DNA from 4 places in the Butyrivibrio sp. AE3003 genome. Region 1 is predicted to be linked to each of the others. Evidence: predicted binding sites of a transcription regulator. Region 1 holds the regulator's gene; each other region holds the start of a gene.
What was found. Region 1 encodes HrcA, which represses chaperone genes, less so after heat shock. Its sites were predicted from a motif close to TGTTAGCACTCNNNNNNNNNGAGTGCTAACA; they were not measured.
Positions count from the first base shown of each region.

Region 2: the regulator HrcA is predicted to act here: its motif matches at 2,362-2,392, upstream of CD00_RS0114910 (Hsp20/alpha crystallin family protein).
Region 3: the regulator HrcA is predicted to act here: its motif matches at 2,102-2,132, upstream of CD00_RS0102485 (co-chaperone GroES).
Region 4: the regulator HrcA is predicted to act here: its motif matches at 2,537-2,567, upstream of htpG (molecular chaperone HtpG).

Region 1 covers NZ_JMLX01000001.1:2,957,488-2,961,488, reverse strand. The annotation lists gene dnaK (molecular chaperone DnaK) at 1-708, opposite strand, end outside; gene grpE (nucleotide exchange factor GrpE) at 790-1,473, opposite strand; gene hrcA (heat-inducible transcriptional repressor HrcA) at 1,493-2,527, opposite strand; gene CD00_RS0114205 (ABC transporter permease) at 3,124-3,834, opposite strand; gene CD00_RS0114200 (ABC transporter permease) at 3,843-4,001, opposite strand, start outside.
Region 2 covers NZ_JMLX01000001.1:3,108,279-3,112,279, reverse strand. The annotation lists gene CD00_RS0114930 (mechanosensitive ion channel family protein) at 1-647, opposite strand, end outside; gene CD00_RS18630 (hypothetical protein) at 631-831, opposite strand; gene CD00_RS0114920 (helix-turn-helix transcriptional regulator) at 1,070-1,282, shown strand; gene CD00_RS0114915 (hypothetical protein) at 1,279-1,755, shown strand; gene CD00_RS0114910 (Hsp20/alpha crystallin family protein) at 1,836-2,294, opposite strand; gene rbr (rubrerythrin) at 2,573-3,130, opposite strand; gene CD00_RS0114895 (hypothetical protein) at 3,222-3,878, opposite strand; gene CD00_RS0114890 (hypothetical protein) at 3,984-4,001, opposite strand, start outside.
Region 3 covers NZ_JMLX01000001.1:505,320-509,320, reverse strand. The annotation lists gene groL (chaperonin GroEL) at 125-1,747, opposite strand; gene CD00_RS0102485 (co-chaperone GroES) at 1,773-2,057, opposite strand; gene CD00_RS0102480 (hypothetical protein) at 2,257-2,922, opposite strand; cyclic di-GMP riboswitch class I at 2,991-3,077, opposite strand; gene CD00_RS0102475 (hypothetical protein) at 3,286-3,612, shown strand; gene CD00_RS0102470 (SseB family protein) at 3,692-4,001, opposite strand, start outside.
Region 4 covers NZ_JMLX01000001.1:3,347,654-3,351,654, reverse strand. The annotation lists gene CD00_RS0116055 (esterase/lipase family protein) at 1-281, opposite strand, end outside; gene htpG (molecular chaperone HtpG) at 360-2,435, opposite strand; gene CD00_RS0116045 (response regulator transcription factor) at 2,678-3,439, opposite strand; gene CD00_RS19640 (cache domain-containing sensor histidine kinase) at 3,423-4,001, opposite strand, start outside.

The sequences.
Region 1 (4,001 bases):
AGCTTCTTTAAGTCTCTGCATAGCCATCTTATCGCCTGAAAGGTCAACACCCTCTTTGCTCTTGAAGTCCTGAACCATCCAGTTGATGATAGCCTGGTCGAAGTCATCACCACCAAGGTGTGTATCACCGTTTGTAGAAAGAACTTCGATGACACCGTCACCGATCTCGATGATTGATACGTCGAATGTACCACCACCAAGGTCATAAACCATAATCTTCTGCTCTTTCTCGTTATCAAGTCCGTATGCAAGTGCAGCTGCTGTAGGCTCGTTGATGATTCTCTTAACCTCAAGACCTGCGATCTTACCTGCGTCCTTTGTAGCCTGACGCTGTGCGTCATTGAAATATGCGGGAACTGTGATTACAGCTTCTGAAACTTTTTCGCCGAGGTACTGCTCTGCATCAGCTTTGAGCTTCTGAAGGATCATAGCTGAAATCTGCTGAGGAGAGTACTTTTTTCCATCAATGGTACGACCGTTGTCTGTACCCATATCTCTCTTGATTGAAGAGATTGTATTGTCTGCATTTGTAACTGCCTGACGCTTAGCGGGTTCACCAACTATTCTCTCGCCATTCTTTGTGAAAGCAACGATTGAAGGTGTTGTTCTGGCTCCCTCTGCATTAGCGATAACAGTAGGCTTTCCGCCTTCCATAACTGCTACGCAGCTATTTGTTGTACCTAAGTCGATACCGATAATTTTACTCATTTCTACTTTTCCTCCGTTATAAAAATTGAATTATTTACGTATTGATATACAGTGATATTGATTTGTCTTTTTCTATACCACTCACTGGGTAACACCAACCATGCTGTGTCTGAGCACGGTGTCGTGGAACATATATCCCTTTTGAAGTTCCTGTGCAACAATTCCGGATTCATATTCCTCGCTTTCCACCTGCATAACCGCGTTGTGGAAGTTGGGATCGAATTCTTTTCCCACAGCTTCAATCGGGGTTACTCCAAGATCTTCCATCTGCTTCATAAGCTGTTTGTAGATCTTGTTCATACCGTCTGCAAAGGCTCCGTCTTTCTCATCTTCGGGAACTGCCTGAAGTCCTCGCTCAAAATTGTCAATTACAGGAAGAAGTTTCTCAAGGATGCTTCCCTGTCCCTGCTCAAACATCTGAGCTTTCTCTTTGTCGGTTCTCTTTCTGAAGTTATCAAACTCTGCGACCTGTCTGATAAGTCTGTCATTGAGTTCATCTATCTTTTCCTTAAGAGGATCCTTTTTCTCTTTTTTGTTGAAAAGACCTTTTTTCTTATCGTCAGTCTCTTCTTCGGAAGTCTCTTCGTTATTCTCCTCGGAAGCTTCTTTATCCTCGGCCTCGGCTTCCTCTTTGGCAGCTTCTTCCTTCTTCTCTTTAGCTTCCTCTTCAAGCTCTTCAATGATTTCTTCGAGAACTTCCTTCTCCTGCTCGTTCACTTCCTTTGTAGGTTTATCGTGAACTTTTTTCTTATCTGTACTGCTCAATTTAACTTTGCCTCCTCATCTAGCTCTTTTTCCTATAAAGTTCATCAAGAGCGTATCTCATATTCTTAAGTGTCGAAATAACTTTGTCGTAGTCCATTCGCTTAGGGCCGATTATTCCGACGGTACCTTTCATTCCGTCACCAAGTTCGTATGTTGCGGTAACAACGCTACAATCCTTCATCGCCTGAACCGGAGTTTCGTTTCCGATATAGACCTGAATGCCTGTCTCTTCTTCATCAGCAGAGAGCGTGTTCTCAACGATACTGTTAAGATCTTTGGCATCCTCAAACGTGCTTATCAGCTCACTCGCTTTGGCACTGTCCGTAAGTTCCGGATACTTGAAGATGTTCATCGTTCCGCTTGTATATATCTGAAGATCGTCATCCGCCGTGATTGACTCTGCCGCAGCATCAATGACGTTTCCTATGATCTCACTGTGTATTCCGGCTTCCTGCTTAACCGCCGCTATAAGTCCGAGGTTGATGTCTTCAACCGCAAGTCCGTCCAGTCTGGTATTAAGCAAAATGTTGAGTTTCAACATCGTGGCGTCATCAAGCATTTCCTCGACGTTTATAATCTTGTTCTTGATGACATTGCCCTCTATTACTATGGTTGCAAGAAGATGTTCTTCATCAACCTTGGATATCTGTATGAATTTAAGTTTGTTCTTCCTGATCTGAGGCGCCGAAATCATTGTCGCATAGTTGGTATCAACAGCCAGTGTCTTGGCAACCTTCTTAAGAAGTGTCTCAAGCTTCTCTTCTTTATCGAGAAGCATCTCTTTCATGTTCTCTACTTCCTGCTCTTTGTCTCGAAGCATCTCATCTACATAGACACGGTAGCCCTGATCGGAAGGAATACGTCCCGCAGAAGTGTGAGGCTGAATGATAAGTCCCATCTCCTCGAGATCTGCCATCTCATTCCTTATAGTAGCGGAACTCAGATTAAGATCCGTGTACTTGGAAATCGTACGGCTTCCCACAGGTTCGCCTGTCTCAAGATAATTTCTGACTATCGCATGAAGTATTTTTCTTTTTCTCTCGTCTAATTCCAAAGTGTCCACCTTCCTATGTATTCACCGGTTAAATTCATTGGACGGTAACTGTTTTCTCATGTGTTAGCACTCACTTGACTTGAGTGCTAACATCTTCTGTATCATAAATTATCACTCCGGACCATTAATGTCAACATACCTTTTCTAAAAAGTATATAAAGTGGTGGCTTACATGACGCCGGGACTTGAAGGCATATGTTCAAAAATGCTTGTGTTCGGCTGCGCAGTGATTTTCATAATTTTCCAAGAAACGGGAATGCCTCCTTTCGACGTTGCTCAGAGAAGTCGGCATTCCCGTTTCTTGGAAAATTCGAAAATCATCTTGCTCGTCCGAGATCTGCACATTTTCGAACATATGCCTTCAAGTCCCGGCTGGTTATGGAAAACCACTACTAAATAAAGTGCTTCTTTATAGTATATGATATCTTAGATGAAACTACAGAAATCCGCACTTGCTGCAGATTTCGTGAGAAAGTGATTCAAGAGTCAACCAAGCCCCATCGCCGAAGTCGATTTTAATTGGCTTGGTTGATGCATTCTTGAACTTCATGTTCAAGAATGTATAGATTCCTGAAGTACATAATTTGAAATAATGATTAGACCATGGTTTCCAGAAGGTTGGGAATTACTTGGATTTTCTTTTTTATAAGAAAATCACTTAGTACAAAAAGGGTTATCATGTAGGTTATGGCAAGGTGGCTAAGTCCCCTGTAAAAAAGAGCGTGTTCGAAGCCATACCATGGGTTGAGCCAGGATATTCCAAGTGGATTAAGTACACTGGCTAGAATGGTTGCTATAACAGATATCAGCATTGAACAGAGACGGCTTTTGAACAATATGATAAAAAGTCCGACTATATTTATCAGTGTAAATATAGTCAACAACGAGAGAGCGAGCCACTTCCACTCTTTTAACAGAGTAAGCAAAGGATTTCCGCCTTTTAGGGCAACAAATATCATGGTTATCGCAGTTGCCAATATGAAATAAAAAAGATTTATAAGTCTGACAGTCAAAAGTTTCATCGTATAGATCTTTTTTATTGAAATATTAGTGAAATAAGAATTTGCGATTCCACAATTTGTCTCTTCTATAGAGAAGCTCTCCGAAACCACAACTGATATAAATATAGGGAAAATAAGGGTCGAAAAAAGATCCATCGCAGTAACATGTATGATATCGCATGTTATTTCTTTTACCATGAGCCCCAAATATCCCTGAAACAAAACAGACAGGATTGTCAGAACAACTCCGATTACGAGTATCCCGGAACCTTTAATTTTTCTTAGTTCAAATCTTAAATAATCCATGTTCCCTCCTATGAGTAGAACTTTTTCCCACTTATATATACAAAAGTAGCGCCGATTGCAACATTCAGTAATGAGGATGTAGCAAGGAACTTTGCATTATATACATTTCCGGATTCAAATGCGTACGTTCCGGCAACCGTTCCGATGTAATTTGCAATATGCACGAT
Region 2 (4,001 bases), 150 kb from region 1:
ACCGGATGCTCAACAATAACGTCAGCCATGATATCCATAGCCTTCTGCATATCCGTTCCATACGCCACAGAAATCACTATCGGAAAAGAAAACGATTCTTCCTGAGTGTAATTGATGATAGTCGCCGAACCAACTGTAGAATTGGGAATGTAAATAATCTCGTTCTGATAAGTCTTGATAACCGTGTGTCTCAACGTGATGTTCTCAACATAACCGGGATCGATAGAGTCAATCTTAATCCTGTCTCCGACATCAAAGGGTCTGGATCTCGATGCCGAAATCGCAATACCTGCAAATACATTGGCAAGTGTTGACTGGGCTGCAAGACCGAGGACAGCGGCAATAAGTGCGGATGATGTAGCGACACCTCTCCAGATCTTGGAAAATGCCGGCACATTTCCAATAACAGTTGTTAGAGCAAGTCCCCATATGACCGTAGTTATAATACCTCTCAAAAAAATAAGATGAATTTTACCGCGAAGTCTTTCCTTACTGATATATTTATTGAGTAAAAGATTTATGACATAAGCGCATAGGATCGGCAAAACATACTTTGAACCGTATTCAAGTATTTCCATCACCCATTTAAACTCGTCTTCTTTCCCCTGCCCAACAAACTCTAAAACACACTCAAGCATCTTCATCATCCATCTCCTCAAATGCGATCATAGAATCGATAATGTCTTCAAAGTCCTCTCGCAGTTCTTCAAGAGTGTCACCTTCATATGTATAGGTTTTTCCGTCGATTACAACTTCACCTGTATAGTAATCGCAGTTTTTGTCGTAATTAACGGTACCTGTATATCCTTCATATTCAAATTCTTTTTCCATTTATTATTCGTCTCTTTCTTTTTTCTTAGCAAATTACTATAAGCATTGTAAATCATTCATAGCCGAATTTAAAGAATATCATGGAAAAATCGTGATTTCGAACATGCTTGCCTTCATTAAGTCATAAGTACCGATTTTACTCATGAGAAAGTTTTTTGCAAAGTATGCTTGACATTTTATGCAAAGTAGACTATGCTAAATATGCAAAGCGAGCTTGGCAAAAAGTAATGAGGTATCAATGAAGAACAAAATAAAAGAATTGCGAAAAGCAAATAAGCTATCACAATCAGAACTTGCCGACATTGTCGGAACAACCAGACAGACAATTACTTCCATTGAAGTTGGCAAATACACTGCTTCATTGGGACTGGCATATAAGATAGCGCACCATTTTAACATGACAATTGAAGAAGTATTTGATTTCAGCAGCTTGGAGGATGAAAACTTATGACTAACACCGGAAAAGAAAGAATCAAAGCATCAATAAAGAAAAAAATCACTGCATATGCATTAGTGGCATTTTTAAGTAGCGCTTTACTCATTATTTCCCAAAGACCATCTATAGCTTCGCTTTATGCAAAATCAGGGCATGCTGATTTTATGCAGGGTTTTGTGGTCGGAATGGTTATCGCCATAGAAATAGTATGCGTTTATCAGATTTCTAAATATATAAATGCTCTTAAAGATGAAAAAAAGCTTATTAGAATCTACAATGAGCTCAACGATGAACGTTTATGTCAGATTGAATCATTATCCGGCAAATCCGCAGTTGAATTTACCGCAATTGTTCTTCTGATCCTTGCGCTTATTGTAAGCTTCATAAGCTTCGAAGCTACAATCGCATTTTTAGCTGCATTAACTATTCTTTTTATCACAAAGAAATCATGCTCAATTTACTATACAAGAACTTATTCAGGCGAATAAAATAGTTGTTCGCACTCCATAAAATATCCCGGCATTCTATTTGAATCATAGAATGCCGGGATATTTATTACTTCTTATAATCAATCCTTAACCTCGATCTTCACAGCCTCCTCTTTCTCTGGAATAGCTTCCTTCTTGGGGATGTTGACCGTAAGAACACCGTTCTTGTACTGAGCTATGATATCTTCAGGTTTAAGTCCCGGTGTACGGAAGGATCTCTGGTACGAAGAGCTTCTTCTCTCACGACGGATGTACTTGCCGTTCTCATTCTTCTCATCCTTGTTCTCATTATGTGTAGCACTGATGGTAAGCACTTCGTTCTTAAGGTCGATATTGATATCTTCCTTGTTAAATCCCGGAAGCTCGGCTTCAAGCTGATAACTGTTATCTTTCTCGATGACGTCAGTCTTCATAAGACCTGATGCCGGCTCGAAGTTCTTCTCAATAAGTCCGGAATCATACATGTCACCGAATAATCTGCCACCAAAGAAGTCATCCATCTCGTCAAACAAATTATTGTTACTCCATAACATAGGCATCAACATAAGTCATCACTCCTTTTATAAAAAATTTTTGTTGTAGTAGTTTGTGCAACCTGAGATGATGTATTAGCACTCTCATCTCTTGGCTGCTAATTTTCTTTACAAGTATGTTATAGAACAACTAGAACAAAAAATCAAGTACTTATTTATAAAAAAAATATTAATTCCCATTCAATAGAAAAAGCTTTTGCAAAGACTTATTAAATCTCTGCAAAAGCTCTTTATCCTGAATAAATATTAACTTATACGAATATCGAATCAGTCAGACTATCCGATCAATAATTCTCAGCCTTCTTCTCGAAGTAGCTCTTGGGATGATTACAAACAGGGCACATCTCGGGAGCCTTAGGTCCTACTACGATATGACCGCAATTTGAGCAGATCCAGATAGAATCGCCGTCTGATGAGAATACAAGATCTTTCTCGATATTCTCAAGGAGCTTTTTATATCTCTGCTCATGCTCTTTCTCAATTTCAGCAACCTTTTCAAAAAGAAATGCGATATCATTAAAGCCTTCCTCACGTGCTTTAGCTGCGAAAGAAGGGTACATCTCCTGCCACTCGTATGACTCTCCTTCTGCTGCTTCCTTGAGGTTTTCTACTGTTGAACCGATTCCGGTAAGAATCTTGTACCACATCTTGGCATGCTCTTTCTCGTTATTGGCTGTCTCTTCAAAGATCTTACTGATCTGAACATAGCCGTCTTTTTTTGCCTTTGAAGCAAAATATGTATATTTATTCCTTGCCTGAGACTCACCTGCAAATGCAGCAAGCAAATTCTTTTCTGTCTCTGTTCCTTTAAGTTCATTTTTTCTGGGTTCTAAATTTGCCATATTTTAATCTCCTTTTCCATTTTATTTGTGGATAAATACTCACAGCCAACCTGTAATCGTATTTTAACATAGAGAATATGCATTAAAAAGACTATTTTGTATTTTTGCATAAAGCTTTTTCACCAGAAAAAAGAGATATAAGTAAAATGCTCTCTACAGCATAAAATATCGCATTAATCTTTATCATCATATCGTGTCTTGGCATAGTAACTCCACCTGTTATAACATCTAACATAGACTGCGTAGTTGCTTTCCCGGACATAATATCAAGCGGCGATTCTCCGGGCAAATAGTCCGGAAATATCTTGATCACCTGAGCTGTCGCAATTATATAACAGGCTACTGCAAGTAGCATTGCCAATATAATAAAAAGATTTTTTCCACTCTTCTTACCTGTATGCTTGGCAGCAATCAAAAACACACTTCCAAAGCACGTAAGACACTCAAATCCATAAAACACATAGCATGCGGAATCAGAGATATTATAAAAAAATCCGGCAACAAAGTACTCTGTAAATGTCCATATCGCCATCCATGCCACAGTACAGATAGCAGTCATTTTTATTATGTATTGAGATTCAGCACCGCCCCATATAAAAATATTGGCAAAGATCACAGCCCAAATTGCCGCAACAACAAAACCTCTGTAGCTCAGATTCGTTAACGACATAATTCCAAATGAGCCCAATGCGATATACATGATTGCCTGAACCGCAACTGCACTATATAAAGCAGACGTCTTTCTCATAGCTTTTCACCTTCTCTATATAAAAAACATTTTTTATTCAATAAAAAAATATGGATGCCAAAATCTATTTTGACATCCAACAATATAAGAATCAATATTATTTAATTATCTTGCAGGAGCCCA
Region 3 (4,001 bases), 2.5 Mb from region 1:
TCGGAGCTTTTCAAAATAAAAAAGAGAACTGCCCTTTCAAGCAAGCTTGAGGGCAGTTCTCTTTTTTATTTTGACCACTACGTGGCGATTGATTATGTGCTTGGCGAGTTTTGCTCGTTATCGCTTACATCATCCCCATACCGGGGCCCCCAGCGGGCATTGCGGGAGCGGGTTCTTTGATTGTTGCTACGGCTGCTTCTGTTGTAAGGAAGCTTGATGCAACGGATGTAGCGTTCTGGATAGCGCTTCTTGTAACCTTGGCAGGATCGATGATTCCGTCCTTAACCATGTCTACGTACTCTTCTGAGTATGCATTGAAGCCTACGCCGACTTTGCTCTCTTTAACCTTGTTAACTATAACAGATCCGTCAAGACCTGCGTTGTTAGCGATGTGGAAAAGAGGAGCCTCAAGTGCCTTAAGAACTACATTTGCACCTGTCTTCTCATCTCCCTCAAGGCTTGCAGCAAGTTTCTCAACTTCCTTAGATGCATGGATATAAGCTGATCCACCACCGAAGATGATACCTTCTTCTACTGCCGCTCTTGTAGCATTGAGAGCATCTTCCATTCTGTACTTAGCTTCTTTCATTTCAGTCTCAGTTGCAGCACCTACTCTGATAACGGCTACGCCGCCTGCAAGCTTAGCAAGTCTCTCCTGAAGTTTCTCTTTATCGAAATCAGATGTTGTATCTTCAATCTGCTTCTTGATCTGAGCAACTCTTGCTGCGATCTCATCTTTCTCTCCAAGACCGTCAACGATTGTTGTCTTCTCTTTTTCTACCTTGATGCTCTTAGCTCTTCCGAGGTCATCAAGTGTTGTATCCTTAAGCTCAAGGCCAAGGTCTGAAGAAATAACCTTACCACCTGTAAGGATTGCGATATCCTCAAGCATAGCTTTTCTTCTGTCACCGTATCCGGGAGCCTTAACCGCTACTACATTGAATGTTCCGCGAAGCTTGTTAACGATAAGTGTTGTAAGAGCCTCACCGTCTACATCCTCGGCAATGATAAGGAGCTTAGATCCTGTCTTAACGATCTGCTCAAGAAGAGGGAGGATATCCTGAATGTTTGAAATCTTCTTATCTGTGATAAGAACATAAGGATCTTCAAGATTTGCTTCCATCTTGTCCATATCTGTAGCCATGTAAGCTGAGATATATCCTCTGTCAAACTGCATTCCTTCTACAAGGTCAAGCTCAGTCTGCATTGTCTTTGACTCTTCGATTGTGATAACGCCGTCGTTTGAAACCTTCTCCATAGCGTCAGCGATCATCTGTCCTACTTCATCATCTCCAGATGAAACAGCGGCAACTCTCATGATCTGATCCTTGCCCTTAACCTTTGTAGCCATCTTTCCGATTGCTTCTACAGCGCACTCTGTAGCCTTCTTCATACCCTTTCTGAGTACGATGGGGTTAGCACCTGCAGCAAGATTCTTAACACCTTCATTGATCATTGCCTGTGCAAGAACTGTAGCTGTTGTTGTTCCGTCACCTGCTACATCGTTTGTCTTTGTAGCAACTTCTTTTACAAGCTGAGCGCCCATGTTCTCATAAGCATCTTCAAGCTCGATCTCTTTTGCAATTGTAACACCGTCGTTTGTGATTGTAGGTGCACCGTATGATTTATCAAGAACTACGTTTCTACCCTTAGGTCCGATTGTAACTCTGACTGTATCTGCAAGCTTATTAACGCCTTCCACCATAGCTGTGCGGGCGTCTGCGCCGTACTTAATTGTCTTTGCCATTTATTTATCCTCCGAATGTGTTTGATTATTTAATGATAGCAAGTATATCGTTCTGCTTAACAATAATATATGTTACATCATCAAGCTTTACTTCTGTTCCGGCATATTTTGAATAGATAACATTGTCACCCTTCTTAACCTGCATAGTAACTTCTTTACCGTCAACTACTCCACCGGGTCCGACAGCGATAACTTCTGCCTGCTGAGGCTTCTCCTTCTCTGCTCCGGGAAGTACGATTCCTGATTTTGTTGTCTCTTCTGCTTCAAGCTGCTTTAATACAACTCTGTCTGCAAGTGGTTGTAATTTCATTACAAATGCCTCCTTTATATGATGGTTTGAATAATCTTTTTAATTGTTAGCACTCTTTTAAGTTGAGTGCTAACCTCTAAGAACATATATTAGTGACTTCGCTTTATATGTGCAAACGCGAATATAATACCATATTTATTATATTCGCGTTTTTTCTTTCATATTCTCTTTTTTTCTCTCTTTTGCATCATATACTTTTTTATGGCTTAAAATACGTAATCGCAACAATCTTATCATCCACTGCAAACGTGATTCCGCAGTCCTTGAAATCATAATTCATGATATGGCTTCCCTCATCAGCTTCACTTGAAGGCTCTCCGTAAGCGGCTCTTAATTCTTCTTCCGTACTTCCGACGGAAATGCCTTTGGAAGTCTTTAAGTTCTCATCATGAACCGTAAGCTGTGCAGGCTTTTTAACCCCATCGACCTCTTCAGTGAAAAGAATCATTCTATCGGTATCAATATAATAGATATTTCCGGAATTATCGCCCGTCTGATTATCTTCCGTACTGATAACGCTCAGTATCGTTTCAATATCATCATTTATTGAAGCAACTTTTCCGTTGTATTCAAAAGAACCGGCAGGAAGCTCAGGTTCCTCGGAAGTTGCTTCCGTAGCCGATTCTTCTCCCGAAGCTCCATCGGATGATTCTTCCGAGCTGCTTTCACTAAATAACCCTTCTATGTCAATGTCCTTTTCATCATTGATAAAAGACTCAACAAATTCACCTATATCGGATACTTCCTCTATATCCGGTAATCCCTCGATTTCGGGCAGTCCCTCTATTTCAGGTAGCTCATCACATCCGGAAAGTGCGAACATCAGCACTGTTGCCATTAAACATGTCAAAATTCTTTTTTTCATACAACCAACTCCCTTTCAAAAACCCCAACTAACAAAAAAGACCGCACAAACAGCAGATCAACCCGCTATTTTGCAGTCAAACCATCTCTTTATATAAATATAAAAGATTTACGACTTTGCGCCCATACATTGCTATATGTTTGCCCTGTTTTATATATGTTAATTTTAACATAACTGTAAAATATTATCAATCTCAGCCACTCCATGTCAGGCATTCTCCTTTATTTGCAAATATTCCAGCCTTATAATCCACTTTTATGGCACAAACTCTTGCATCATTCGAAAAAATTATTTATAATCATTTTATTAACATATATTTTACAAAAATGTAGAGAAACTTCGTCTCTAAGATTGGAAAATGCTATGGAAACTAAAATAATATTCATCAATGATGAACTTACATCGCATAAAAAAGAACTTGAGAGCTGCAGAAAAGAGATCAACGAACTCCTGACAAAGTTCGAAAAAATGGAGCTTGATCCCGCCAACAAAAGCTACGTACGCATGATGGCAGCCAAGATCAACATAACAATGCACGATATTGATTCAAATATCCGAAAGATATCTTTTGCATATAATATCGCGGAGCAGTATGCCGAGAGGCTCATCAACTATTCATATATGAAAAACACGCTTCTTACGAATGATACCGAAGATGAAAGTCCGGATACAAAGCATTCCCAAAATTGAATGTCAAAACATCAAAAAAGCTCATAATAATACCTCCTGCCAACTTCTAATGACAGGAGGTTTTATATACCTAAAATATTTACATAAGTTTCTTTCGTCCGAGCATTTTTCTGATCATGCCCTTGGACATCTCAAAGCCAAGCGATCCCGAATTAACAACAATCATATCTTCAGGCGCGCCCATAAGATCCGATGCTTTCCAGATCCAGCCGCCCCACTCTTCCTGGGAATAAACCTTATTAAATTCATCCCAGTCGGTAAATACCGGAGTTGCGTTAGTTTCATTCTTTCCGCTTCCTTTGGAAAGGCAGGGAATGGAAATCTTTGTCCCCTTTTTCACCGAACCCTTTGCATCAATTCTTTTGGCAATCTGGTCCATCCCTTTGACA
Region 4 (4,001 bases), 390 kb from region 1:
ATCGGCACCATTCCAAAAAAGATACCAAGTGCTCTCCATTTAACTCCAAGCTGTCTACAATTTATGTAAACCAGAATTATTCCGGTCCAGAAAAGGATCGATTCTACAGTAATTATCAGAAGTATTTTTACGACAAAAATCGATGGATTGTCCCTGAATCCGCTGAACCCAAACGGACTTTGAAAAAGATCTCTCAAATAATAGCAGGCAAAAGCCAGCGTACTTATCAAGAAAATCTTCAAAATAATGTTACCTATCCTACAGTTGCGAATTCTTTTCATATGCAATCCCCATTATAATTCATGCACTGTCTATGACTTAGCATAAACAGTGCATCAAACCTTAAACCATCAACATTATTATTTAGCAAGAATCAACATAATCTCATTGCTTCTCTCAACAAACTTAGTCATTGACTCAGCGTCAAGAGGCGCATTCTGGATCCTTGCAAGATCATAGAGCTGTTCACAGATCATCTCTGTATTCTTCTCATCCTTATTGTCCATCACATACTGAACAAGAGGATGATTTGCATTAAGAATAAGTGTCTGACCTTCCGATGCGCCAAAATCTCCCATGGACATTCCGTTCATTGCATACATCTTCATCATATCGGCAAGACGTCTTGATTCCTCTGAAACAGTAAGCATTGAAGACATTTTCTTATCCTTAAGCTTTTCAAGCTTAACAACAAGCTTATCATTCTTAAGAGCTTTCTTGAGCTTTTCAGAAATCTCTTTTTCCTTCTCTTCAAGCTCTTTTGCAGCTTTCTTGGATGTCTTACTCTTAAATGTATCTGTAAGATCAGCATCGATTCTCTTAAAGCTGATTCCCTCATTCTTGCTCTCAAGCTGCTGCATGAAAGGAGTATCGATGTTGTGCTTCATTACGAAAGCTTCCATCTTCTGAGCCTTGAACATCTTGATGTACTGGCTCTGCTGCTGCTCATCTGTTACGTAGTAGATGATACGAGGCTCTTTTTCCTCTTTCTCATCCTTCTTGTCTTCGGACTTATCGTCAACAACTTCTGCTTCAACCTTATTTCCGTTTTCATCCACAGCTTCCTCTTTCTTAGCCTCTTCTTCAGCCTCTTTGTTGATCTGAAGAGCTTCGGGAAGTGTGAGATACTTACCGTCAAGGTTCTTAAAGAGGATGTAATCGTTCATCTTCTCGCAGAACTTGTCGTCCTTAAGACAACCGTATTTGATGAAAGGACTGATGTCATCCCAGTATTTGTCATAGTTTTCTTTATCTGTCTTGCAAAGTCCGGCAAGCTTCTCAGCTACCTTCTTGCTGATGTACTCAGAAATCTTTTTAACAAATCCGTCGTTCTGAAGCGCACTTCTTGAAACGTTAAGCGGAAGGTCGGGACAATCGATCACACCCTTTAAGAGCATGAGATACTCAGGAATAACTTCCTTGATGTTGTCCGCGATAAATACCTGGTTATTGTAAAGCTTGATTGTTCCCTCGATTGACTCAAACTCCATGTTGATCTTAGGGAAATAAAGGATACCCTTTAAGTTAAACGGATAATCCATGTTAAGGTGGATCCAGAAAAGAGGCTCCTTATAATCGCGGAACACCTTTCTGTAGAACTCAAGATACTCCTCATTTGTACAATCCTTGGGAGTCTTAGCCCAAAGGGGATGTGTATCGTTAAGAAGCTGAGGTCTTCTCTTAATCTTGTACTCGAGCTCAGGCTCTTTGTCCTCGCCCTCTTTCTTCTCGGGATGTACTTCTTCTATCACAACATCCGAATCAAGCTTCTCGCTTGCCTTGATTGTCTCTGTTCCCTCTTCATTCTCTCTTGAAAGATAAATGTCATAAGGCATGAATGAGCAGTATTTTTCTATAACTTCTCTTGCCTTGTACTCATTGCAGAACTCAAGGCAGTCATCCGACAGATGTAAGGTAATTGTAGTTCCTACCTCTTTCTTTTCTCCGTCAGACATCTCAAAATCAGAGCCGCCGTCGCATGTCCAGTGAACAGACGCTGCATCTGACTTATATGAAAGTGTATCGATATCAACAGAATCAGACACCATAAATGTTGAGTAGAAACCAAGTCCGAAATGTCCTATGATCTGATCTGCATTAGCTTTATCTTTATACTTGTTAAGGAAATCGGTCGCTCCCGAAAAAGCCACCTGATTGATATACTCTTCAACTTCCTCGGCTGTCATACCGATTCCGTTATCCGTAATCTTAATAGTCTTATCTTTATCATTGAGCACCACATCAACACGGGGCTTAAAACCTTCAGGAAGTTCATACTCGCCCATCATATCCATCTTGCGGATCTTCGTAACCGCATCGCAGGCATTTGAAATTACTTCCCTGTAAAAAATGTCATGATCCGAATAAAGCCATTTCTTTATTATCGGAAACATATTCTCGCTATTGATTGAAAGATTACCTTTTTTTGAAGCCATAACTCTCACTCCTTTGCATCATTTCAGTATATGCACAGTCTCAGTCTCCCTCCACCGTACAAATAAAAGTTTAATTCCCCCACTCGCAAAAGTCAATAAAAAATTAGCACTCACCAAACATGAGTGCTAACAAGCCTGCATCGATTCAATCCTCGCCATTTACAGCCTGCCACACAGGCACCGCCGCACAGATGCATGTGTGGTAGTCTGTAAATGGCGATGCTGTGAACGATGCACTTAGTTTATTCGTATTTGGAGGAGACGTACTCGGAGTAGCTCATTCCGGCGTATTTTTTGAAGCAGCGGCTGAAGTAGTTGGGATCGGGAATGCCGACTTCGGCGGCAGCCTGATACATCTTAACGTTGGCTCTGGCTATCTGCATGGCTTTTTTCATGCGGAGGTCTGTGAGGTATTCGATGAAGTTGCTGCCGGTCTCCTGCTTGAATTTTCGTGAGAGATAACTTGCACTAAATCCAAAGTACTGTGCTATGTATGCGAGATTTAGCTTTGAATCAGCAAAGTTGTCCTCAACGTATTTTTTTATCAGTTCGGTCGTATTGTTCTCTTCTGCAGACAATACAACAGGTTCGCTCTTTGGTTCTTCCCATGTATCGTTTGATGCATCAAGCATCTTTTTTGCCCTCTCAAGGACCTTTGTAATCTCTGTTCTGACCATAGGCTTAAGCATATAGTCAAATACCGGAAGGCTTACGCATCTCCTTGCATACTCGAACTGGTTTATCGCTGTCATTATTATTATTACAAGATTCGGATATCGCCCCGTCGCAGTCTGGGTAAATTCTATTCCGTCCATGAAAGGCATTGAAATATCAACAAATGCTATATCCGGCTTAAGGTCGTCAATAACATTTATTGCTTCTATGCCGCTTGCCGCTTCTCCGACAACTTCCATGCCCAGCTCTCCCCAATTTATCGCTGCACGCATAAGCTTCCGAGCCGACTCCTCATCATCTATTATCATAACCCTATATTTTCTGTCCATCACTTACGCCCCTTATTGCCATTTCTTCCGAGATAATAAACTCTATCTCAGTGTATTCCCCTACTTCGCTGTCAATCCTGACAACATCGTTACTTCCGCAATAAATCCTGATTCTTTCAATGGTTCCCCACAGCCCGAAACTCTCGCCCTCAATCTCTCCTTTAAAATTTCTGTCTGAGTGCAAGATCTTGTCAATCTGATCCTGTGTCATTCCAACACCTGTGTCACGAACTTTCAAATGAAGAAAACCATCTTCAAGCTTAGAACTTATTTTAATACTTCCCTTCTCACCTTTCATCCTGATGCCATGATATATACTGTTTTCCACAAGCGGCTGAAGTATCAGCTTTGGCAGAATAAACTTATTTGTCTTTTCATCTATATCATACTCATCTTCAAAAATATCTCCGTAGCGCAACTTCTGAAGCGCCAGGTAATCCTTAACTATCTGCACTTCCCTTGAAAGAGGTATAACCCTGTCTCCCTTGCTCAGGAAATTTCTGTAAAAACTTCCGAGTACCTCAAGTGAATCGTGCACCTTGACCGCTCCCGCATCAAGTGC